Regions from separate parts of the Aeribacillus sp. SP014 genome, predicted to be linked through region 4. Evidence: riboswitches for the same ligand, from Rfam matches in the RefSeq annotation. Region 4 holds a riboswitch; each other region holds the start of a gene.
What was found. Region 4 has a riboswitch for thiamine pyrophosphate ahead of thiC (phosphomethylpyrimidine synthase ThiC). Riboswitches for the same ligand answer to the same signal wherever they lie in the genome.
Positions count from the first base shown of each region.

Region 1 (6,073 bases), 330 kb from region 4:
TTATACGGTGCGGTCAACGATGGACTTGCTGCGGAAAGAAGCTCCTGATGCGGAAACAATATATTATTTATATGTGATTGACGAAGAGAAACATCTTGTTGGCGTCCTATCGTTAAGAGATTTAATTGTTCATGAAGACGATACTTTGATTGCTGACATTATGAAAAAGAAAGTCTACTCGGTATCTGTGGCGGATGATCAGGAAGAAGTAGCAAGAAAGATGAAGGACTACAATTTTTTGGCTCTTCCGGTTGTTGATTTTCAACATCGTCTTGTTGGAATTATAACTGTTGATGATATTATTGATGTGCTGGACGAAGAGGCTTCTGACGATTATTCGAAACTGGCCGCTGTCTCGGATGTAGATTCATATGATCCGAATGCTGTTTCTGCTGCCAAAAAAAGATTGCCATGGCTTATTATTCTCCTATTTTTAGGAATGTTCACCGCCGGCCTAATCGGCCAGTTTGAAGAAACGTTGAACAAAGTGGCAACTTTAGCGCTCTTTATACCATTAATTGCAGGGATGGCTGGAAATACAGGAACACAAGCTCTCGCTGTTGCAGTAAGAAGAATTGCAACAGGCGAAGGTACTTCCGAACGCGTGTGGAAAATTATTCTCAAAGAAGCTGGAACCGGCTTGATAACCGGAACAGTATGCGGAATCGTTGTTGCACTGACAATTTTTATTTGGAAACAGAAATTTTTCTTAGGACTGCTAGTGGGTCTTTCCATATTGTCAACGCTGACTGTTGCGACAATTGCCGGGGCGTTTGTTCCTCTTGTCATGCACAGGCTTCGCATTGACCCGGCTGTGGCCTCCGGTCCATTTATTACAACGATTAATGATATAATCAGCATTTTGATTTATTTTGGCATGGCGACATTATTTATGAACTATTTGCTCTAACAAAATTAGCTAAAGGAGGATCAATATGGAATCACATGCAGTAACCTCTCTTGTCATCGTGCTGGTCGGCGCTTTTTTAACCCCGATTTTGCTGCATCGGTTCAAACTGACATTCATTCCTGTCGTCGTTGCGGAAATTATTGTCGGATTAATCATCGGGAAAACGGGATTTAATTTAGTGCAGGAAGATGTATGGCTGGCAACTCTCTCAACGCTGGGATTTATATTTCTCATGTTTTTAAGCGGGCTTGAGATTGATTTCACCATTTTCTCCAAAGGGAAGAAAAAAGAAGAAAAGCTGCCCAACGGAAAAAAAGCTCCTCATACTTTTTTGGTTGCGTCAATTGTTTTTCTTGGCATTTTCGTTGTTTCATTACTTTTATCGTATTTGTTAATGTGGATGGGATTTATCCGCAATGCCTTTTTCATGACGTTAGTGATTTCAACGATTTCTATAGGAGTAGTAGTGCCGACGTTGAAAGACGAGCAAATTATGAAAACAAACATCGGCCAAATTATTTTGCTGGTGGCTGTCATAGCCGACCTTGTCACCATGATTTTGCTGGCGGTTTTTGTCTCCTTAAACAGCGAAGGAGAAAGCAATACGTGGCTTCTGCTTCTTTTGTTTGCAGCAGGCGTACTGCTTTACTTCATTGGCAAAAGGTTTAAAAGTCGATCCTTTATTAAATCGATGTCAAAAGGAACGGTTCAAATTGGAACAAGGGCGGTTTTTACGTTAATAATAGTGCTTGTCAGTTTATCGGAAACGCTTGGGGCAGAAAATATTTTAGGCGCCTTCCTTGCGGGAGTTTTAGTCTCGCTTTTATCGCCTAATTCAGACTTGGTGCAAAAGCTAGATTCGTTTGGCTACGGTTTTTTAATCCCGATCTTTTTTGTCATGGTAGGGGTGGAATTGGATATATGGGAATTGATCAAAGATCCGAACCTTCTTTTGTTAATTACTTTGTTATTCCTTGCTCTATTCATCTCAAAGGTGATTCCCGTCTTTGTGCTGCGAAAATGGTATGATACGAATACAACGATTGCGGCGGCGTTCTTGTTGACTGCCACTTTATCATTAGTTATTGCGGCAGCGGAAATTGGACAGCGAATCGAACTGATTGATAAGCAAATGGCTGACGCATTAATAGTAGTTGCCGTGTTAACAAGCATTATCACGCCGATAGGATTTAAAAAATTATTCCCCAAAAAAATGGCGGTGCAGCCAAAAAAGAAAATTGCTTTTATTGGTGCAAATCAAATGACCCTTCCAATCACAAGAGAATTGGATAAAAATTTGTATGAAGCAACCGTATATCATACACAGCAAGACAAAATTGAAAACGGGACTGCTCAATCGGTATTTAAAATTGAAGTATTGAAAGACTATTCGATAGAATCATTGAATGAACACCACATAATGGAAGCTGATATAGTAGTAGTGGCTACTGGGGATGAAGAAAGAAATGCGGAAATTGCAACATATGCAAAAGAATGCGGCGTAGAACAGGTCATTGCCTCCATTTCTTCCCCGGAGTTGGATCAAACATTAAAAGAAAAAGGGATCAGCGTATTTTCCGTCATGCTGTCAACAAAAACGCTGCTCAGGGCTTTGATCGAATCGCCTGGCGTTATGCGGATCTTAACAAACCAAGACAACTCTCTTTATCAAATTAATATGAATAACCGAAAATATGATGGAATGAAGCTTCGATACTTTCCGTTTACAGGAGATTGTATCTTTGTCCGGATTTTTCGCGGTGAAGATTCCATTGTGCCTCACGGCGATACCGAATTGAAAAAAGGGGACCGCTTGATTGTAACGGGTTCCCGCAAATATGTAAATGAGTTAAAAGATGAGCTGGAATTTAGCAAATAATATTTGCAAACAAAACAAATTGTGATAGCATGAAATTAGTATGAAAATTTAATAAGCATCCACTAGGGGAGCCTTTGGAAAGGCTGAGATTAAAGTGTTGACTTTAAGACCCTTTGAACCTGATCTGGATGATGCCAGCGTAGGGAAGTGGGAATTTGAAACATATGTCTGATATTCCATTACCACTTTCCAGCAAGGAAGGTGGTTTTTTATTGTTTCCAGTCTCACCACTGGACAGCTGCTTTCCAGTTTTGAACCTTGAAAGACGAGTGTGAGCGTCTTTCTCATGAAAGGAATGTACAATGTTGGAGCTTCATGCCGTAACAGACGGAACAAAACCGGTCAATGAGCTAATACGCATAATTTTGTCCATATCAGATCATGTTGATTACGTTCATATACGAGAAAAAAATAAAAGACCATGTGAGATCATTCATCTCGTAGAACAGCTTTTGGCAAACGGGATGAGGAGAGAACAGCTTGTCATCAACGATCGGCTCGATGTTGCGCTCCTGACAGGCATTCAAAATGTTCATCTTCCGGGAACCGGCCTGCCGATAAAAAAAGTGAAAAGCGCTTTTCCGCAAATAAAAGCAGGCGTCAGCGTCCATTCATTAGAAGAAGCAGTAAAAGCAGAAGGAGACGGAGCAGACTATTGTTTCTTCGGAAACGTTTTTGAAACGAACAGTAAAAAAGGACTTCCGGCAAAGGGAACAAATTTGCTCGGAAAAATTGTTGGACACGTCAATATTCCCATTATCGCCATTGGTGGGATCACGCCTGATAATATGCAAAAAGTTTTAGAAAAAAAAGCAAGCGGTATTGCTGTTATGTCCTATATCTTTTCTTCGAAAGATCCAGAGAGCGCTGCCAAACTTTTTAGGAAAGGAGAAACTTTTTAAAATGAACGTTTTTGATGTTGGAATCATCGGGGGAGGGGTAATCGGCCAAGGGATTGCCTATGAGCTTTCGAAAGCAGGGCTGAAGACCGCCGTGTTTGAAAGCGGAGAAATCGGTGGAAAAGCAACCTCTGCAGCAGCCGGAATGCTGGGGGCCCATTCGGAAAATGAAAAAAGAGACATATTTTTTGAGTTATGCTTAGAGAGCCGAAATTTATACCCGAGCCTTGCAAACGAACTGTTGGAACAATCCGGTGTGGATATCGAGTTTGTTCAGGAAGGCATGTACCGGCTTGCATTTACCGAGGAAGAAGCCCGCTATCTGCAATCGCTTGCAGAAGATGAGGATGAGCTAGAATGGCAATCAAGGGAAAACGTACTGGCAAATGAGCCACATGTTTCTGAAGACATTGTGGGAGCTCTTTGGCTTAAGCATGACGGCCAAGTAAAAGGTTCATCTGTTTGCCACGCATATGCGAAAGGCGCTAGAAAATATGGTGCATCTATTTTTGAACAATGTCCTGTTTTCGACGTGATTAAAGAGGGAAAAGCATACAAGCTTGTCACTTCCCAAGGAGTTTTTATATGTGGAAAAGTCGTCGTTTCAAGCGGAGTTTGGAGTGGCTTTTTCTTTGAAAAGCTGGGGCTGAGAAATCCAATGAAGCCCGTTAAAGGAGAATGCTTAGCCATAAAACCGAAAAAACTGGTGATCAACAAAACAGTGTTTTACGAGCACTGTTATATCGTACCGAAAAAAGACGGCACCGTTATTATTGGAGCAACTTCTTATGAAAACGACTGGGATACGCATCCGACAGTCAAAGGAGTATCCGAATTAATGATAAAGGTTCAGAAAATTATGCCAGAAATCGGGTCTGAACCGGTCGTTAGTGCTTGGTCGTCGCTCAGGCCGCAAACAGCTGACGGCTGGCCGTATTTTGCCGAGCACCCGGAGCATGAGGGAATCTTTTTTGCGACCGGCCATTATCGAAACGGCATTCTTCTAGCGCCGATTACAAGCTTGATCGTAAAAGACATGATTTTGAAAACGAATCAATATGAGGGTTATGTTCATAGCTTTTCTTTAAACCGATTGCTTTCTGATGCGAAAGGGAGGTGATTAAACAGTGAAACTTCGCATCAACGGCCAGCAGATGGAAGTGGAGAATAGTGTTCGGAACATAGAAGATTTGCTGAACTTTTTTCAATTACAGGAAAGAATTGTTGTCGTTGAACGAAATGGTGAAATTGTTTCAAAAGAACAATACAGTATCCAGACATTAAATGATGGTGATCAAATTGAAATTGTCCATTTTGTTGGAGGGGGATGATGATTCATGTTAAAAATAGGTGATAAAACATTTCAGTCGAGATTAATGTTAGGAACTGGAAAATATCCGTCTTTTGAGATACAAAAAGAAGCTGTGGAAGCCTCAGGTGCTGAAATTTTGACATTTGCCGTCAGAAGAATGAATATTTACGAGCCTTCACAGCCAAATTTTTTGGAGATGTTGGATTTATCGAAATATACTCTTCTGCCGAACACGGCCGGGGCAAAAACTGCGGAGGAAGCAGTCAGAATCGCCAAGCTTGCGAAGGCATCAGGATTATGTGATATGATTAAGGTGGAAGTAATTGGAGATGATAAAACGCTTCTCCCTGATCCGATTGAAACATTGAAGGCATCAGAGATGTTATTGGAAGAAGGGTTTATTGTTCTTCCATATACTTCAGACGATGTTGTTCTGGCGAAGAAGCTTGAAGAATTAGGGGTTCATGCCATCATGCCGGGAGCATCTCCGATCGGATCAGGCCAAGGAATTGTCAATCCTCTCAATTTATCATTTATTATTGAGCAAGCAAATATTCCAGTCATTGTTGATGCCGGAATCGGTTCGCCGGCAGATTGCGCACTCGCCATGGAGATGGGAGCAGATGGAATCTTATTAAATACAGCTGTTTCCGGTGCAAAAGATCCTGTGAAAATGGCGAAGGCAATGAAGCTGGCGATTGAAGCAGGCAGACTTGGATATGAAGCAGGACGCATTCCGAAAAAACGGTATGCACAAGCAAGCAGTCCAACGGAAGGAATGTTAACGACATAATGGAACGATATTCTCGCCAAATCTTGTTTTCTCCTATTGGAGAAGAGGGACAAAAAAAATTGCTGAAAAGCCATGTGCTCATTGTTGGAGCTGGAGCACTCGGCTGTGCAAGCGCTGAAATGTTAGCCCGTGCTGGAATCGGTAAAATAACCATCATTGACCGTGATTATGTCGATTGGAGCAATCTCGGGCGTCAACAGCTGTATACAGAAGAGGATGCGAAACAAAAGCTGCCAAAAGCGGTTGCTGCCAAAAAACATTTGCAGGAAATCAATTCGAA
Region 1 is NZ_JBSRXI010000001.1:3,209,903-3,215,975, reverse strand. Features, by position in the region: gene mgtE (magnesium transporter) at 1-910, shown strand, start outside; gene ACVIJU_RS15760 (monovalent cation:proton antiporter family protein) at 936-2,789, shown strand; TPP riboswitch at 2,844-2,952, shown strand; gene tenI (thiazole tautomerase TenI) at 3,092-3,691, shown strand; gene thiO (glycine oxidase ThiO) at 3,693-4,808, shown strand; gene thiS (sulfur carrier protein ThiS) at 4,816-5,019, shown strand; gene ACVIJU_RS15740 (thiazole synthase) at 5,026-5,793, shown strand; gene ACVIJU_RS15735 (ThiF family adenylyltransferase) at 5,790-6,073, shown strand, end outside.
Region 1: it holds a riboswitch for thiamine pyrophosphate, as region 4 does, so the genes downstream of both, tenI (thiazole tautomerase TenI) here and thiC (phosphomethylpyrimidine synthase ThiC) in region 4, are expected to answer to the same signal.

Region 2 (6,073 bases), 2.0 Mb from region 4:
TATTTTCGAAAAGAAAGAGCTATCATAAACTCAAAATCTGAGATTTGAAACTACATTTTTACAATTCATCTTGATCTGTTATTATGCTTCAAAACTTCCTTTTTCATGCGAATAGGCTGGCGCTTGAAATACATCGCTGTTCTCCATACCCACTCCAACGGACCTAATTGAAAATATTTAAACCAAATATGGCTGATGATAAGCTGCACGGCAAAAATTGCGAGTGCAAGCCAAAAACCGGCGAAGGGGTATACTTTACCGTACAATCCCAATCCGTAATGATAAAAAATATATGTACAAATAACAGATTGCATGATGTAATTTGTCAATGACATGCGTCCAACAGGTGCAATCTTCTTAACAATTTGCCGACAGATTGGGTGATAATATAAAAATATGAGAGAGGTCACATAAAACAACATGAGAAATGGTGCACCGAACACCATGTAAAAACTATTTTCAGCTTTGACCGCAAAAATATTTAACGGAAGCCCAATGATAAGCCCGAAAAACCAGATGGCTATTAATAACCTTCGATGCTTCTCCGGTTCTTGAAAAAGCTTTTGTTTCGCAAATATCATGCCAACTAAAAACATGCTGATATATGGGAGCATGTTTATTATATAGACAAGCGGTTGAAAAGGCCACATGCCAGACATAGACATGTAAAAAAACCGATCATGAATACGCTGATGGAAAATATCGGAAAAACTTCCGTTTTGATATGAATGGATTGCGTTTCTTGCCTCCTCTTCCAGTAACGAAGCCTGCTCTCTTTTTTGGACTAAAGCATCCTCACCATTGGATACAGCCGTCATCAAACCAATAAGGAGCAAATATGAACTAAATAAACATACAGTCCATACCAAAAGGGTTTTCCAGGAACACTTCCGGAAAAAAAGGAGAAGAAACCCCAGCACAGCATAATCCATTAAAATGTCTCCATCCCAGATGAAAAATGAATGAATTAGTCCAAATACAAAAAGCACCACCAGTCTGCGTATATATATAGAAACAAAGTTCCTGCCGTTTCCTAAAGCCCGTTCCTCCATGATGATGATTCCAAATCCGAACAATAATGAGAACATTGTAATAAACTTCATTTGCACAAATATTTCCAAAATATTTCTCGTTAGAAAATCCCATGTTCTCCATGTTTCAGTAAAAAAATTTTCGCTGCCTATTTGGTATAAATATACATCTGGATAGCTGAAATGCGCCATATTCACAAGTAAAATTCCAAATATCGCAGCCCCCCGCACCACATCCACTACTTCATAACGCTCACGATTAAGATTCAAATCAAAACCCCCATTCTGAAAAAAGTTCTTATTATAAACGCCCTTTTTTCATTATTTTTTGTCCAAAGGCTGCATTTCAGCTTTATCGTGTTTAAATATTTGAATATAGCGAAAAAAGAATGACAATTTTCTTATAGTCTATTATGATAGACATAAGATTCGAATATCAACAGATCCACAAGGGGAGCTATATGCTGAGAGTGGACGGGTATTTCGTCCAGACCCTTTGAACCTGTTAGTTAATGCTAGCGTAGGGATGTGGAAGTAACTGATCCATGATACAGCCTTTTTCCCCCTTATGGATATTTGTTGATAGCAAATAATATACAGGGGGTTTTATTTTTGGAAAAAAATCGTTTATTACTATTAATAGAAGCAGCAATCTTTGCAGCATTGGCAGTTATACTTGATCTTCTCCCTTCCATTCAATTATCATCAGCCATTTCTATATCAATTGCCATGGTGCCTGTACTCATATTATCGTTTCGATCCGGTGCAAAGATTGGCTTCATTTCCGGCCTTTTATGGGGATTATTGCAAATTGTATTAGGTGATGCATACATCCTGACGCCTGTTCAAGGTTTCATCGACTATTTCCTAGCTTTTTCCTTTATCGGTTTAGCCGGTCTTTTCAGTAAAACTATCCAAAATAAGCTGAAAGATGGAAAGAAAAGCTCTGCTCTTTTTTTCATCATCTTTGGCATCTTCATCGGAGCTTTTGCACGTTATTTTTGGCATTTTATCAGCGGTGTCTTTTTCTTCGGAGAATATGCACCAGAAGGAATGTCAGCGGTCGTTTATTCTTTGATCGTAAACGGCATTACGATGATAGGAGCCTTTGTATTATGCGCTGTCGTTACTGTTATTCTCATTATGGCGGCGCCAAGATTGGTTGTAAAATAAACAAAATAGTCCTCTGCAAAACATGCAGAGGATTATTTTGTTTATAGGGTAAATACTTTCGTTTCAACAGTGTATTTTTTTAATTTTTCACGGCTTACATGAAAACCGATCCCCGGGCTATCAGGCAAGGCAATTTTCCCATTATAAACCGATATTTCCGGTTCAATAATATCTTCTTCCCAATACTTAGATGAACTGGATATATCTCCTGGCAGTGTGAATTGTTCAAGTGTCGCTAGGGATATATTATGGGCCCGTCCAATCCCTGATTCAAGCATCCCTCCGCACCAAACTGGAACATTTTGCTCTTTGCAAAAATCATGGATTTTTTTTGCTTCTGTCAAACCGCCAACACGGCCGATTTTTATATTCATAATTTTGCAGCTTCGAAGTTCAACAGCCTTTCGAGCATCTTCTAAGGAACAAATACTTTCATCTAAACAGATCGGTGTTTCCAATTCTTTTTGAAGTTTGCTATGATCCACAATATCATCGTGCGCAAGAGGCTGCTCAATCATCATTAATTGAAACTCATCCAATTGTTTTAGATGATTTATATCTTTTAATGTATAGGCACTGTTCGCATCAGCCATTAAATCCAAGTTCGGAAAATGCTTCCGTATTTCCTTAACTACTTCAATATCCCAACCTGGTTTAATCTTTATTTTTACTCTCTTGTATCCTTCCTCCTGATATTGTTCAATAAGACTGATTAAATCTTTTATTGTTGGCTGAATACCGATGCTCACCCCAGCTTCAACTTCTTTTTTCATTCCCCCGAGAGCTTGTGAAAGAGGTATATTTTGCTGTTTTGCATATAGATCCCACACGGCACCTTCCAAAGCCGCTTTTGCCATATAATTTCTGCGAATAAAACGAAACGATTCAACCAACTCACGAGGATGATGAAACGACGTCTTTGATAAAATCGGAATGAGGAAATCTTCGATCATGTGCACAGTTGTTTTCACGGTTTCTTCTGTATACCATGGAATGGAAAAAGCAACCCCTTCTCCAAAACCGGCTGCACCATCATCATCCTTTACTTCTACGATCAACAATTCGCGATCGTGAATGTCTCCATAGCTAGTAGAAAATGGGGCTTTCAAACGCATCTGTAATATATGCAAAACAATTTTCTTAATTTTTATCAATTAAGAGCATCTCCTTTTTTAAACAAGCTCTCAGCTAAGTTCGACAAAATCATTGCCATTCGCCAGAGGGCTCGATATTTCCCGGAAAATATTTCTTAAAATAGCGAATCCACTCGAACGTTTGTTTTACACTAATTATAAAATAAACGCTTTCTTAATGTAAAGGAGCAAGGGATTTCTTTATTTCCCTTATTGTTTATTGAACTGCAAAATCTCAAATAAATAATGAGATCAATCGTAGAAACGAGTCTCATCATGAGATTAATTTTTCCACTCAATAGTTGTCTTCTTCTCTTTGTTGACTAGCAATTTAAAAACATCAGGTCTTGCATAATGCCCAACAGGATCAAAATCAAACTGGCTATAGGCGATTTGTTTCATATCCAGTTCTGCAATGATGATGTCTTCCTTGCCAAATACGGGCTCTGCCACATATTCGCCCAACGGTCCAACAATCGCGCTACCACCTCTGCTCATTACTTCAGGTGAAGAAGCAAGTTCATCATAACAAGCCAAATCTTTCGGATACATATCTTTTGTCACATATTGATTGGCAGACAAAACAAAGCATCTCCCCTCCAAAGCAATGTGGCGGATTGTTGACTGCCAAGTTTCCCTTGCATCAGCCGTTGGGGCAATATAAATTTGAATTCCTTGTGCATACATCGCAGCCCTTGCTAACGGCATATAATTTTCCCAGCAGATTAGCGCCCCTATTCTTCCATAAGGGGTGTCAAACACTGGTAATGTGCTTCCATCCCCTTCCCCCCAAACAATCCGTTCTGCTGCAGTCGGTTTTAATTTGCGGTGTTTTCCTAACAACTGTCCGTCAGAATCGAAAAATAAAACAGAACAGTAAAGAGTCCCGCCGCTAAATTCATTATCCCTTTCTGTAACGCCTATCACAAGGTAGACACCTGCTTTTCGAGCCGCTTCGCCCAGTTGTTCCGTCGTTTCGTCCGGAACAGCTACAGAATTGCTCCAGTATCTATACCAATCCTTCCTCCCTTCAGCCGAACGGCTCCCAATCGTTGTACCGAAAGATAAGCCTCTAGGATAAGCGGGAATAAAAGCTTCAGGAAATACAACAATCTTTGCTCCTTTTTCAGCAGCTTGATGTATGAGGCTAACCGCCTTTTTTGTCGTGGCGTCCCGGTCCATAATAACAGATGAGGCTTGTATAACAGCAACTTTAACCTTTTGTGCTCTGTTCGACATATTCTTCCCCTCCACCAAATTGAAAAATCTAAAGCCATCTTAAATGCCGAAGCTCATGAACCTTCAAAGTCAATAACCTTCGGAAGTTGCCCCCTATTCATCTTCCATAAAAAAATCTGCACAGGAAGGAAAACACTTTGAATAATCCTCTTTTTAAGCATAGAAGGGCCGGCCCATGTATTAGAGTTCAAAATAATTGGATTATGTTTTTCCATGAGAGCTTTTCATGTGATATCTCATCTGAAGTAATTTAATGGTAATTTCTTAGCATGCTCCTTTGTACAATACAGCTGTGGCTGAGTGTCGAACTAACTATCAACACTTAATTCTATAGAAGCATTAAGCGTAAAATATGAGAAACGGTTTGAATTGGAGTATATTATTCATAATAAAAATGTTCAAAAATTTTTGGACCATCCAATCAAAGATTTTGTCAATCATCCAATTTCAATACTGCAACAGCCATTTATCCAAGACGAACCATAAAGTGAAATAAATTTGCCGAAAATCGCACATCTATTTTAAGGGTTTTCAACTTCAAGTAAAGAAAAAATCGGGCAGGACAGCTTTAAGCATTGCGTCCATGTTACAAAAGATAATGATTTTTCAGCAGCGTTCAAATCATGTGCTAAAAACTCCAAGTTAAAATAAAAGTGGATGGGTAAAATGTTACTGAATTGGATGGGCATTATTCTTTCATCTAGCGTTATAATTAATGTTTGAACAGGTTCAAATTTTGATGGATATAACAACATTTTCGATTATGTTCAATAGGAACATTCTATAGATAAATAACAAAGAACCTGGTTAACTTGCCATATAGCAGGAAGTGCCAAGCAAATCTAAAGGGTGAAGCATATGGACTGGAAACCGGATCGAAATGCAAAAAAGCCTATATATAAACAGCTGGCCGAATATATTGAAAATGGAATTGCGGATGGCACATTTCCCCCTGATAAACCGCTGCCTTCTGAACGGTTTTTGGCCAATAAGCTGCAAATAAACAGAAGCACAGTTGTGGCTGCATATGACGAATTAGAATCAAACGGACTTATCGAGAGAAAGAGAGGAAGCGGAACAACAATCAGCAAAGATATATGGGGCATGACAAAGAAGCGTGTACCAAGCTGGAATCGGTATATTGAGGCAGGATCGTTCTTGCCGAATTTACCTGTGACCCAGAGAATACGCAAAGAGATGGAAGAGCATAAACTAATCAATTTAGCTAGCGGTGAATTGTCGGAAGATCTTTTTCCAATCGACTCCTTGCGAGAAATCATTTCGACAAGGTCATTTATCGGAAGCCTAGGATATGATCATCCTCAAGGGAATGAGATATTAAGAAAAACTATCACAAAGCATGTGAAACGATATCGGAGAATTGAGACAAATCCGTCTTCCATTCTCATCACATCAGGAGCGCAGCAAGCTTTATATTTAATCGTCCAATGCTTATTAAAGCCGGGTGATGCGATAGCATTAGAAGAGCCTTCGTAT
Region 2 is NZ_JBSRXI010000001.1:925,027-931,099, reverse strand. Features, by position in the region: gene ACVIJU_RS04580 (DUF418 domain-containing protein) at 66-1,301, opposite strand; TPP riboswitch at 1,472-1,575, shown strand; gene thiT (energy-coupled thiamine transporter ThiT) at 1,644-2,204, shown strand; gene menC (o-succinylbenzoate synthase) at 2,246-3,355, opposite strand; gene ACVIJU_RS04565 (carbon-nitrogen hydrolase family protein) at 3,620-4,576, opposite strand; gene pdxR (MocR-like pyridoxine biosynthesis transcription factor PdxR) at 5,435-6,073, shown strand, end outside.
Region 2: it holds a riboswitch for thiamine pyrophosphate, as region 4 does, so the genes downstream of both, thiT (energy-coupled thiamine transporter ThiT) here and thiC (phosphomethylpyrimidine synthase ThiC) in region 4, are expected to answer to the same signal.

Region 3 (6,073 bases), 1.3 Mb from region 4:
AGAAATACGTTCTATACAAACACGAAGTCATAATTAAAAAGGAAAGGGGATGAGAGATCATCCTCTTTCCTTTTGCTGCTCGTTCTTATGAATCATCACTTGATGAGGGAACGGAATTTCGATGCCGTTTTCATCAAGCACTTCTTTCAGCCGTTTCCGGAGCTTTCTTTCAACAGCCCACTGCTCCATGTTTTTCGTTTTGGCGATGATGCGGATAATCACATCAGACGTGCCGAAATTTTGCACGCCTAAAACGTCCGGACCCTCCACAACCTCTTCAGTTTCTTTTGCAAATTGGTCGCAAGCTTCTTGAAGAATGGACATGACCCGATTTAAGTCTTCATTATACGATATGCTGATATCAACGAGGGCTTGCATATTTCCTCTAGAATGATTGGAAAGGCCGACAATCTGCCTGTTTGGAACATAATGCAATGTGCCGTCAAAGCCTCGGATTTGCGTCGTTCGTAAACCGACAGCTTCCACAATGCCTGAATAATTGCCTGTAGTGACATAATCTCCAACATCAAGTTGTTTTTCTAGGAGAAGGAAAAATCCTGTCACAACATCGCTGACGAGCCCTTGAGCTCCAAAGCCGATCGCAAGACCAACAACCCCAGCCCCGGCTAAAAGCGCTGTGACATTGTAGCCAAACACTTGAAAAACGGTAACAATAAAAATGAAAAACAGGGCATAATGAAAGAAATTCAAAACTAATGTTTGCAGCGTTTTAGCCCGCGTGGTGGAAATTTCCTTCCGATTCTCAAGCCCCTCAAACATTTTGTGAATAATTTTATTGCCGATTGATTTGACGATAATATATGCAATGTAAATTCCAATAAGCTTGGCCAAAACTTCTCCTGATTTTAAAGCCAGATCAGCCCAATCAATAGATTCAAAAAAGTTCAAAACCATTTCCCCTTTCTTTTCAAGCCAATCATTTGGTTATTTGACGGGATCGTGTTAAACTGAATGTACAGTTGAAAGTTTAGCATAGAAAAAGGAATTTTCAATGATTGTTACATTTTTTTAATGATAGCGGCGAAAATTGGAAATAGTATTATTGTTCTCTTCACCGCAATGAAAATGTAAAACAAATTATTTAAATTAATTATTACTTAAAATTGACTAAAATTTTGTTGTTATATATAATAGTAATCGGAGGAAGGATATTGAGAAAATACTCAATTCATTCTCATTTGTTTTTGAAGGAAACGATCAAAAAGTTTCCTTTAAAATAAAATTTTAAAATGGAGGGTTACATAATGGCAGAGCGTTTGGTTGGTAAACAAGCTCCACGTTTTGAAATGGATGCCGTTTTGCCAAACAAAGAGTTTGGTAAAGTAAGCTTGGAAGAAATCATGAAACAAGGAAAATGGACAGTTCTTTTCTTTTATCCAATGGACTTCACTTTCGTTTGTCCAACTGAAATCACAGCTATTTCTGACCGTTATGAAGAATTTGAAGATCTTGATGCAGAAGTGATTGGTGTATCAACTGACACAATTCACACACACTTAGCTTGGATTAAAACTCCTCGCGAAGAGAACGGTTTAGGCGATATTAAATATCCGCTTGCAGCAGATACAAATCATCAAGTATCAAGAGACTACGGCGTTTTAATCGAAGAAGAAGGAGTTGCTCTTCGCGGATTGTTCATCATCAATCCAGAAGGCGAACTTCAATATCAAACAGTATTCCATAACAACATTGGCCGCGATGTTGATGAAACATTGCGTGTACTTCAAGCGCTTCAAACTGGCGGACTTTGCCCAGCAAACTGGAAGCCTGGTCAAGAAACGCTTAAAGTATAATGAAGCTTTTCATTCAAAGGGCCTAGCAGTACGTTAGGCCTTTTTTCAAACGATTATTTTTTTGATATTCATTCTTCAAGGAGGAAACGGAAATGAAATTACGTGAGCCAATGCCTGAATTAGTCGGAGCAACAACTTGGCTGAATGGCGAAGTAACGAAAGAGCAATTAATCGGTGAAAAACCAACATTAATCCATTTTTGGTCAATCAGCTGCCATTTGTGTAAAGAAGCAATGCCGAAAGTAAATGAGTTCCGCGATCAATATAAAGATAAACTGAACGTAGTAGCTGTTCATATGCCTCGCTCCGAAAAGGATTTAGATATTGATGATATTAAAAAAGTAGCGGAAGAACACGGGATTACGCAACCGATCTTTGTAGACAACGAACATAAATTAACCGATGCTTTTGAAAATCAATATGTACCTGCATATTATGTTTTTGACAAAAACGGCATTCTTCGCCACTTCCAAGCAGGAGGAAGCGGAATGAAAATGCTGGAAAAACGTGTTAATCGGGTGTTAGCGGAAACAGAAAACGCTGAATGATTCAACCATCTGCAAAACATTGCAGGTGGTTTTTCATTTTAGAAATACCTTTCCGGCTTTGAAAGGACTTGTTTTTATTGCTTCGAAGCTTTCAAAAGATAAGCATCTCCATTTTCCATTCATCTGACATCCTTTTTCCAGCTCTCAATCCTAAAGAAATGATTCACATTCCAAATCACAACATGCTATAATAAATGATGCTAGTTTGAACAAAAAGGAGCATAGGTGGATGGCAAAACAATCACAAACTTTTTCCATTATGAATCTATTAAAGGTGCTTTTGGCTGTCATCGTTATCCTTTTCCTATTTTATTTGCTTGCGTTTAACGACGTCGTCGTGCGTTTTATATCTCTGCTATTAAATGCATGTTTAGTTGTTCTCGCCTTCCTTGTCTATCGGAAAATAGACTATATGATAAAGATGAAAGAAGAACGAAAAGAGCCTATTCAAACCGAAAAGCTGCCTGATGAAACAGAAATGGCGCGAAAAGAACAGCAATTAAATAAACTGGAGCTTGATAAAACGCAATTGTTGGAGGAGCTATTAACAAAAGCCGGTATCGAAGAGGAAGAAAAACAAAAGTACCGAGCCAAAATTAGAGAAAAAGAGGATGAAGCTTCAAAGCTTCAACAAGAACTGGCATTCATGAAAGGCCGGATTGCCAACTTGATTTTAAAAAGAGATCCTGAGATCGAGCGGATTGTCCTGCTGCTTGATGCGGATTTTATATTAAATCATTCGTTAGTGGAAATTAATCAAAGGTTTCAGGAAATTAGCGGCAGTTTTTCTGAACAATCCATCGAGCATTTGAAAAAGGCTAATTATATTGATCAACATTTGCAATTTACTCGAATTGGTTATCGTGAATTATTAAAGACGGCAAAAAGGATCAATTAACCGTTAGCTTGTATTTTTCTATATTTTATGATTTAATGAAATTAATGAAAATTTCATAATATTAACATACCACTAGGGGAGCCGAAAGGCTGAGAAAGGCGTGTGCCTTGACCCTTTGAACCTGATCTAGATCATGCTAGCGTAGGGAAGTGGTGCAGTAATATCGAAACCTGTCTATGGGTTTTGTATATACTTGCCCGTTCCCTTATATTGGGAACGGGCTTTTTGCATTACATGGCTGGTTGGCAAACCATTTTTCAAAACAAAATGTTAAGAAAGGGGAGACAACGTGTTACAAACGCTATTTCAGCAAATTGATGAAAGGGAAGAAGAACTTCTGAATCTTCTAAAAACACTCGTATCGTTTGAAACGCCGAGCCCTCCGGCAAGAAATGCAAAAGAGGCTCAAAAGTATGTCGCCTCATATTTGGAAGACATCGGCTTTTCCATTGATCAATGGGATTTATATGAACAAGATCCAGTCGTAGTAGGAACGAAAAAAGGAAAAGATCCAGAAAATTACCACAGTTTAATTATTAACGGGCATATTGATGTCGCTTCAATCGAAGAGGGAGAAGAATGGCTAACGCCTCCTTTTGAGGCAACGGTTAAAGGGGATTACATATATGGACGCGGTGTAGCGGATATGAAAGGGGGAATGGCTGCCAGTCTGTTTGCATTAAAGCTGCTGCAAGAAAACGGCATTGAGCCGGGAGGGGATATCATTTTTCAGTCCGTCGTCGGTGAAGAAGTAGGCGAAGCAGGAACAAAATCGTGCTGCGACCGGGGATATCGAGCTGATTTTGCCATCGTTGTCGATTCAAGCAACTGTGAAATACAAGGGCAGGGCGGGGTGATCACGGGCTGGATTACAATTGAAAGCCCCGAGACATTTCACGATGGCACGAGAAGACAAATGATTCATGCCGGCGGGAAGCTTTTTGGGGCAAGCGCGATTGAAAAAATGATGAAAATTATTGAAGGACTGCGAGAGCTTGAACAGCATTGGGCAGTGATGAAAACGAGCAAAGGCTTTCCGCCTGGTTCTGCCACAATTAATCCTGCAGTGATTGAAGGTGGAAGGCACGCCGCTTTTGTGGCCGATAAATGTTCCCTTTGGATTACCGTTCACTATTACCCGGAAGAGCATTATGTAGAGGTGATCCGGGAAATTGAAGAACATATCCATCATGTTGCAATGGCTGATCCATGGCTTCGGAAATATCCTCCGAAATTTAAATGGGGCGGCACATCGATGATTGAAGATCGAGGAGAAATTTTCCCAGCTTTTTCATATGACGAACATTCACTCGGAGTGAAAACATTACAAAAAGCACATAAACTGGCATTTAATGAGGAAGCAAAGCTGACGATGTCCCCTACTGTGACAGACGGCGGCTGGCTGAGTGAAGCGGGAATTCCCGTCGTTTTATATGGACCGGGCACGCTTGAAGATGCACACTCGGTGAATGAAAAGCTGTCCATCCCCCAATTAAAAACATTTACAAAATCGCTGATCGCGTTTTTATTTGATTGGTATCAGAAAAAACGATGACAATTACAAAAGCTGCGAAAGGGGTAATTCAAATGTTTACAGACCGATTGTATAAAACTGCAAAACCGATTTGGGAAGCGAGTTACCATCATCCGTTTGTTCAAGGAATCGGCAATGGGACGCTGGATATCGACAAATTTCGCTTTTTTATGGAGCAGGATTATCTTTATTTAATCGAATACTGCCGCCTGTTTGCCCTTGGAAGCTTAAAGGCTCACAATCTTCAAACAATGACAGTTTTTGCTGATCTTCTACATTCGACGTTAAAAGTGGAAATGGATTTGCATCGTCAATACGCTGAAAGAATAGGAATAGAGAAGGAAAAATTAGAACAAGTTCAGCCTGCTGCTACAACCGTTGCATATACGAGCTATATGTTAAATGTGTCGCAGCGAGGATCATTGGCAGAACTGGTTGCCGCAGTCCTTCCATGTACATGGAGCTATTATGAAATCGGCACACGCTTACATGAGATTCCTGGTGCTAGTGAACATGAGTTTTACGGCGAGTGGGTAAAAATGTACGCATCAACAGAATTCGGTGAATTGGCAAAATGGCTGAAAGATTTAATGAATGAGCTTGCAGAAGGAAAACGGGAAGAAGAATTGAAATGGCTGGAAGATATTTTTGTCACAACGAGCAAATACGAATATATGTTTTGGGAAATGTCTGAACGAAAAGAAATGTGGCCAATCGAAATCAATTCTTAATATAGGAGAGAATGAACATGAAATTTACTGAAAAAATTCGAACAAAAGCAGATCCGATATGGCAGGCCAGCTTCGATCATCCATTTGTAAAAGGTATTGCCGATGGGAGTTTGCCGCTTGAATGTTTTCGTTATTACGTTTTGCAAGATTCGTATTATTTAAGCCATTTTGCAAAAGTGCAATCGTATGGAGCGGCAAAAGCAAACGATTTATATACGACATCGCGAATGGCTCAGCATGCACAAGGAACATTTGAAGCGGAATTATCTCTTCATGAAACATTTGCCAAACAGCTGGGAATCACAGAGGAGGAGAAGGCGAATTTTAAGCCGGCCCCAACGGCGTACGCCTATACTTCCCATTTATATCGAGCGGCGATCAACGGTCACTTAGGCGATATTATTGCTGCAATACTTCCGTGCTATTGGCTATATTACGAAATTGGCGAAAAATTAAAAGATGCGAAGCCAAAAGAACCGATTTATCAACAATGGATTGCGGCTTATGGGGGCGATTGGTTTAAGCAGCTTGTCGAAGAACAAATTGAC
Region 3 is NZ_JBSRXI010000001.1:1,563,951-1,570,023, forward strand. Features, by position in the region: gene ACVIJU_RS07720 (mechanosensitive ion channel family protein) at 58-915, opposite strand; gene ACVIJU_RS07725 (peroxiredoxin) at 1,266-1,814, shown strand; gene ACVIJU_RS07730 (TlpA family protein disulfide reductase) at 1,907-2,362, shown strand; gene ACVIJU_RS07735 (hypothetical protein) at 2,592-3,260, shown strand; TPP riboswitch at 3,325-3,425, shown strand; gene ACVIJU_RS07740 (acetylornithine deacetylase) at 3,550-4,815, shown strand; gene tenA (thiaminase II) at 4,812-5,525, shown strand; gene tenA (thiaminase II) at 5,543-6,073, shown strand, end outside.
Region 3: it holds a riboswitch for thiamine pyrophosphate, as region 4 does, so the genes downstream of both, ACVIJU_RS07740 (acetylornithine deacetylase) here and thiC (phosphomethylpyrimidine synthase ThiC) in region 4, are expected to answer to the same signal.

Region 4 (6,073 bases):
AAAAAGAAATTGCACCGTTTTCCAGCCGCTTTACATTTATTGTGACAATGCCAAGCCGCGTGCAATCGTTCAACATTCTTTCTGAGCCGGTTCCTTCCGCTATTACCTGAACGAAGCCTGTAAAATATAACAACCAATTGTTCCGCATCCCGATCCCCCTACTGATCAATATATAATACTTGTTCAATTTTCCCTTCTACAAGGAGCTCTTCTGGCAATATCACTTTCATCACAAAATCGCTTCCTTTAATGAGCATCTGGCCTTGCTGCAGCAAAACTCGAATCTCTTTATCTGTAAAAGAAAGCAGTCCTTTATGATTTTCTATATATATATGCAATGTACCGATCATCGTAACACGGGGAAGATCCATCATGACGTCAGCTGGTATTTGCAATCCTTCTGTCAATATGCTTTTTATTCGCTGATGCCATTTTTTGCCCATAAAAGAACCCCCTTCATCCTCATATTTATGAGAGACAAAAGGGGATTAACACCATTAATTCATTTATTTTATGAAATTCGACCGATGGGGCTTTTTGGATCGGGGTTCATCTAAAATGACGCTCCAAATGACTCCTTTTGCAGCTGAATGCATGTGTAAAGCTGATGGTTTCTGTTTTTTATTTTTATTATGAAAAGATTTCATATTCGATTTGTCTTTTTCAGCTTTTTTTAGTTGGCTGGATAGGCCTGTGTGTACATTTTGAATTTGATTCCATTCATTTGGAGGGCTTGTCGAAACATTTTTAACCCTTTGTTTTATTTGTTTTGCAGCTTGTTTCCTTTTTTTCTGCTGCTCTTGATCTTTTTTATTTCTGCCAAACAAAGAAGAAATAATCCCGATTAAAATAACAATGAACAGCGGATTTTCAAATATTTCCATATGACACCTCCTTTGATGGACAGAAAGATCATTCTTCTTCATCACCAGCAGAGTTTTTTGTCATTTTTCCGATAGAATCACGCATATTTGTATCAGCGGTAATGTTTTTGATGTTCATATAATCCATAACTCCAATATTTCCTGATTTTAAAGCTTCCGCCATTGCCAGCGGAACTTGCGCTTCCGCCTCAACAACTTTTGCCCGCATTTCTTCAACTTTAGCGCGCATCTCCTGCTCTCTTGCCACCGCCATCGCCCTGCGTTCCTCCGCTTTAGCTTGCGCGATGTTTTTGTCTGCTTCCGCTTGATCTGTCTGCAGGATCGCACCGATGTTTTTGCCGATGTCAACGTCCGCGATGTCGATGGATAAAATTTCAAAGGCTGTTCCTGAATCGAGTCCTTTGTTTAAAACTGTTTGCGAAATCATATCAGGGTTTTCCAGCACTTTTTTATGATCATCAGAAGAACCAATGGTGCTGACAATTCCTTCACCTACACGTGCGATAATCGTTTCTTCCCCGGCACCGCCAACAAGCCGGTCGATATTGGCTCGCACCGTGATGCGGGCTTTTGCTTTCACTTCAATTCCGTCCATGGCAACCCCTGCAATAAACGGGGTTTCGATTACTTTCGGATTTACGCTCATTTGAACGGCTTCAAGCACGTCTCTTCCCGCTAAATCAATCGCAGCACAACGTTCAAAGCTCAATTCAATATTAGCTCTTTCAGCTGCAATTAATGCGTTGACAACTCGATCAACATTCCCTCCTGCCAAATAATGGCTTTCCAATTGATTTGTTGTGACATCAAGGCCGGCTTTATGCGCTTTAATTAACGGATTGATCACTCGACTTGGAATGACTCTGCGCAGCCTCATTCCAATAAGAGTCAAAATACTGATGCGAACGCCAGCTGCCAGAGCGGAAATCCAGAGCATAATCGGCACAAAAGAGAACAAGATGCCAAGCAAAATAAGACCTAATACGATAAGACCTAGTAAAAGAAAAAATGATACATCCATGTGACATACCTACCTCCTATTCATTTTCATTAATAGCTCTCACAACAATTCGTGAGCCTTCTACTTTAACAATTTTCACTTTTTTTCCTTTCTCAATATACGTCCCTTCTGTCACAACATCCAATCTTTCCTCTCCATCGGTCATTACTGTTCCTGCCGGCCGTAAAGCAGTCACAGTTACACCCGTTTTCCCAATTAAATCTGTACGATTTTGATTGGATACATAACCTTTCTCCGTGCTGATTGAATCATTTAAAATAATTTTTTTAAACCATTTCATACGCTTACCAATCACCTTTGACAAAATGAATATTGTGAATATCGAAATGGAACCGGCAATAAAAAGAGAAACCGCCATATGTCCTATATGATCAGCTGCTAAAAATAAACTTAAAAGGACTGAAAGAAAACCGATTGCTCCAATAATTCCTCCTGGAACAAACAACTCTGCAATTATAAGCAGAACCCCAAGCACGAACAAAACAACCGTTTCCAATCCCGCAAGCCCTGCAATAAAATGACCGAAGAAAAACAAAAACAGCGCCAATAGTCCAATAAAACCAGGAATGCCAAACCCAGGAGTGTACAATTCTAACACAAATCCTAAACCGCTAATCGTTAATAATATCGGAATGGTATACATGTTTGTTACAAAATGGGCTATTTTTTCAGCAAACGTCTCCTCAGTCTCTTGGATTTTTGCACCTTCCATTCCGATCGATTTCAAAAGCTCTGCCCGGCTTTTGGCGATGCCTTCACCATACCCGACTTCCATCGCTTGTTTTGCTGTTAATGTTAGTAATTCTCCTTTTTCTGCACCATATTCGGGCATATTCAAGCTGCTGTCTACCATCGCCTCAGCGAACATAGGGTCTCTGCCATGAAGCTCAGCAGCATTTCTCATCTCTGCTTTCCAAAACGATTGCACTTTTACTTCTGCAGCATTGCCATTGGAGTCAATGACAGCCGCTGACCCAATGGTACCGCCAGGATGGTAATATATTTGATCAGCCCTTAATGCTATATAAGCCCCTGCAGAAATCGCATGTTTATTTACATAAGCGATTGTTTTGATATCTGTATCCATAATCATTTTGCCTATTTCTATCGCTGCCTCTAAAGCACCGCCAGGAGTGTTCAATTCAAAAACAATGACATCCGCCTTTTCTTTTTCCGCCTCCTGAATGGATCGTTTAATAAAATGCACCAATCCTTTTTCAATTGTATTTTCAATCGGAATAAAATAAACGGTTTTCCCTTCAGCTGATTTGGCATCAAAAGACGCACAAATAATCGACAAGATGAGCAGCAGAGCGCAAATAGCGAAAAACTTATTGTTTGATTTCAGGCCTCTCCCCCCTTATTTTTTGCCTAATATTATTACGGACAATTGCGCAGAAAGTTTCAAAAATCAACAATTCTACAAACATCATGAAACGAAAAAATATTTTCATTATTTTTCATATTATGTTACTATTAAAAAAAATATATAACCATCTACTAGGGGTGTCCAATTAGCTGGACTGAGAGAAGAACGCGCCTGAAGTTCTTCAACCCTTTGAACCTGATCTGGATGATGCCAGCGTAGGGAAGTAGGTAGCGGGAGTATTTGTATTGCCTTCTTTTTCTATATTGAATTGATCGGGTTCGTGCTAAAGCGAACCCGTTTTTATTTTTCACATCCCATCTCCCCTCCTATTTTTCTATGCACATCTTCAGATAAAAAAATGGAGGAGGAGAAAAATGAAACATTATTTCGAAAACATGCAGTTTCCAGCAAGCAAAAAAATTTATGTGACTGGGTCAAGACCCGATATTCGGGTTCCGATGAGGGAAATTCAATTAACTCCCACGAAAACGGAAGCGGGAACGTTTGAAAATGAACCTGTAAAGGTTTATGACACGAGCGGTCCCTATACAGATCCTGATTTTCAGGCAGATATTCATAAAGGTTTGCCGGCTGTACGCAAACAGTGGATTTTAGACCGTCATGATGTTGTAGAATATGACGGGCGCCAGGTAAAGCCTGAAGATAATGGATTTCGCAATTGGGAAGATCACAATATTGCCACACCTTTTCATCGAAAGCCTTTCAAAGCAAAAAAAGGTGCTGTCGTTACACAAATGCACTATGCAAAAAAGGGGATCATCACCCCAGAGATGGAGTTTGTGGCGATTCGTGAAAACATGGATCCTGAATTCGTTCGTCAAGAAGTCGCTGCCGGCAGGGCCATTATTCCGTCCAACATTAATCACCCGGAAAGTGAACCGATGATCATCGGCCGGAACTTTCATGTAAAAATTAATGCCAACATTGGCAATTCAGCTGTAACATCGTCAATCGAAGAAGAAGTTGAGAAGATGCTTTGGGCCATCCGCTGGGGCGCTGACACAATTATGGACCTGTCAACAGGAAAAAATATTCATGCAACAAGAGAATTTATCATCCGCAACTCGCCCGTGCCGGTTGGAACCGTCCCGATTTACCAAGCGCTCGAAAAAGTTAATGGTGTTGCTGAAGAGTTAACATGGGAAATTTACCGTGATACATTAATTGAGCAAGCAGAACAAGGGGTCGATTATTTTACTATACATGCCGGCGTGCTGCTTCGCTATATCCCTTTGACCGTCAAACGGACGACCGGAATCGTATCCCGCGGCGGTTCGATCATGGCGCAGTGGTGTATGGCGCATCATCAAGAAAACTTTTTATACACTCATTTTGAAGAGATTTGCGAAATTTTAAAAACATATGATATTGCCGTTTCATTAGGTGACGGCTTGCGTCCCGGATCTATTCGAGATGCCAATGATGAAGCGCAATTTGCCGAATTGAAAACGCTCGGTGAATTGACGGAAATCGCCTGGAAACATGATGTCCAAGTCATGATCGAAGGCCCTGGGCACATTCCGATGCATAAAATTAAAGAAAATGTTGATTTAGAAAATGAAATTTGCAAGGGGGCTCCTTTTTATACCCTCGGTCCATTAACAACCGATATTGCTCCCGGCTATGATCATATTACGTCAGCCATTGGAGCAGCCATGATCGGCTGGTACGGAACGGCCATGCTATGTTATGTAACTCCGAAAGAGCATTTAGGCCTTCCCAATAAAGAGGATGTGCGCCAAGGTGTTGTTGCTTATAAAATTGCAGCCCATGCCGCAGATTTGGCAAAAGGGCATCCAGGCGCCCAAATAAGGGATGATGCTTTATCAAAAGCCCGTTTTGAATTTCGCTGGAACGACCAATTTAATCTTTCTCTCGATCCTGAACGGGCACGCGAATATCATGACGAAACTTTGCCGGCAGAAGGAGCGAAAATTGCCCATTTTTGTTCTATGTGCGGTCCAAAATTTTGCTCGATGAAAATTTCCCACAATTTAAGAAAAATGGCCGGTTCAAGTGATTCTGATTTCGTTCAGGAAGGTTTGAGGCAAAAAGCAAAAGAATTTATAGAGGGCGGGTCATCCCTTTATCGATAAATAATTTTCAAACTAATGCTCCTAGAAGCTTTAATGGCTTCCAGGAGCTATTCATTCATTAAACGTTTGATCAATCCCGCTGGTTCAATCGGAGCTAAACTTTTATGATATTCATCCACTTTCGATAAAAATTTTGATAGCTGCTTAGATTGCAGCGCTCGAATAATGGAGGCCGAAATATTTGTTTCCTCTTGCCAATTTCGAAAATCAAACACCATCCCGAATTTTGTTAATTTCTCCAAATTTATTTCTTCCTGTCCTGGAAGAGTGTGGTATACAAATATAGGAATTTTTTTGTATAAACATTCGCTGATTGTCACACCCCCGGGCTTTGTCATGATAAAATCGACGCGATTGTACAGATCGTTCATTTGTTCTCTTGAAGAGATGTAAGGTAAAGGAGTAATTCGTGGATGGTTTTGTTTTATTAATCGATCATAAAGCTTTCTGTTTTTTCCGCATAACACCATATAATGGATATCATCATCGCGGCTGATTTTTTCCGTTATCTTCTCTATTGAACCGACGCCTGAACTTCCTCCCGAAATTAATCCTCGATAAAAGCGCATGCTATGTACATGTTCATCTTTCCTTTTTGTAAAATTTGGGTGAATAGGAATCCCTGTAACAAAAATCTGTTCTTTTTTTATACCTTTTTCGAGCAAATAATCTTTCATATATG
Region 4 is NZ_JBSRXI010000001.1:2,877,339-2,883,411, forward strand. Features, by position in the region: gene yqfD (sporulation protein YqfD) at 1-148, opposite strand, end outside; gene yqfC (sporulation protein YqfC) at 159-443, opposite strand; gene ACVIJU_RS14070 (hypothetical protein) at 507-884, opposite strand; gene floA (flotillin-like protein FloA) at 913-1,905, opposite strand; gene ACVIJU_RS14080 (NfeD family protein) at 1,922-3,205, opposite strand; TPP riboswitch at 3,398-3,513, shown strand; gene thiC (phosphomethylpyrimidine synthase ThiC) at 3,649-5,391, shown strand; gene ACVIJU_RS14090 (MGDG synthase family glycosyltransferase) at 5,439-6,073, opposite strand, start outside.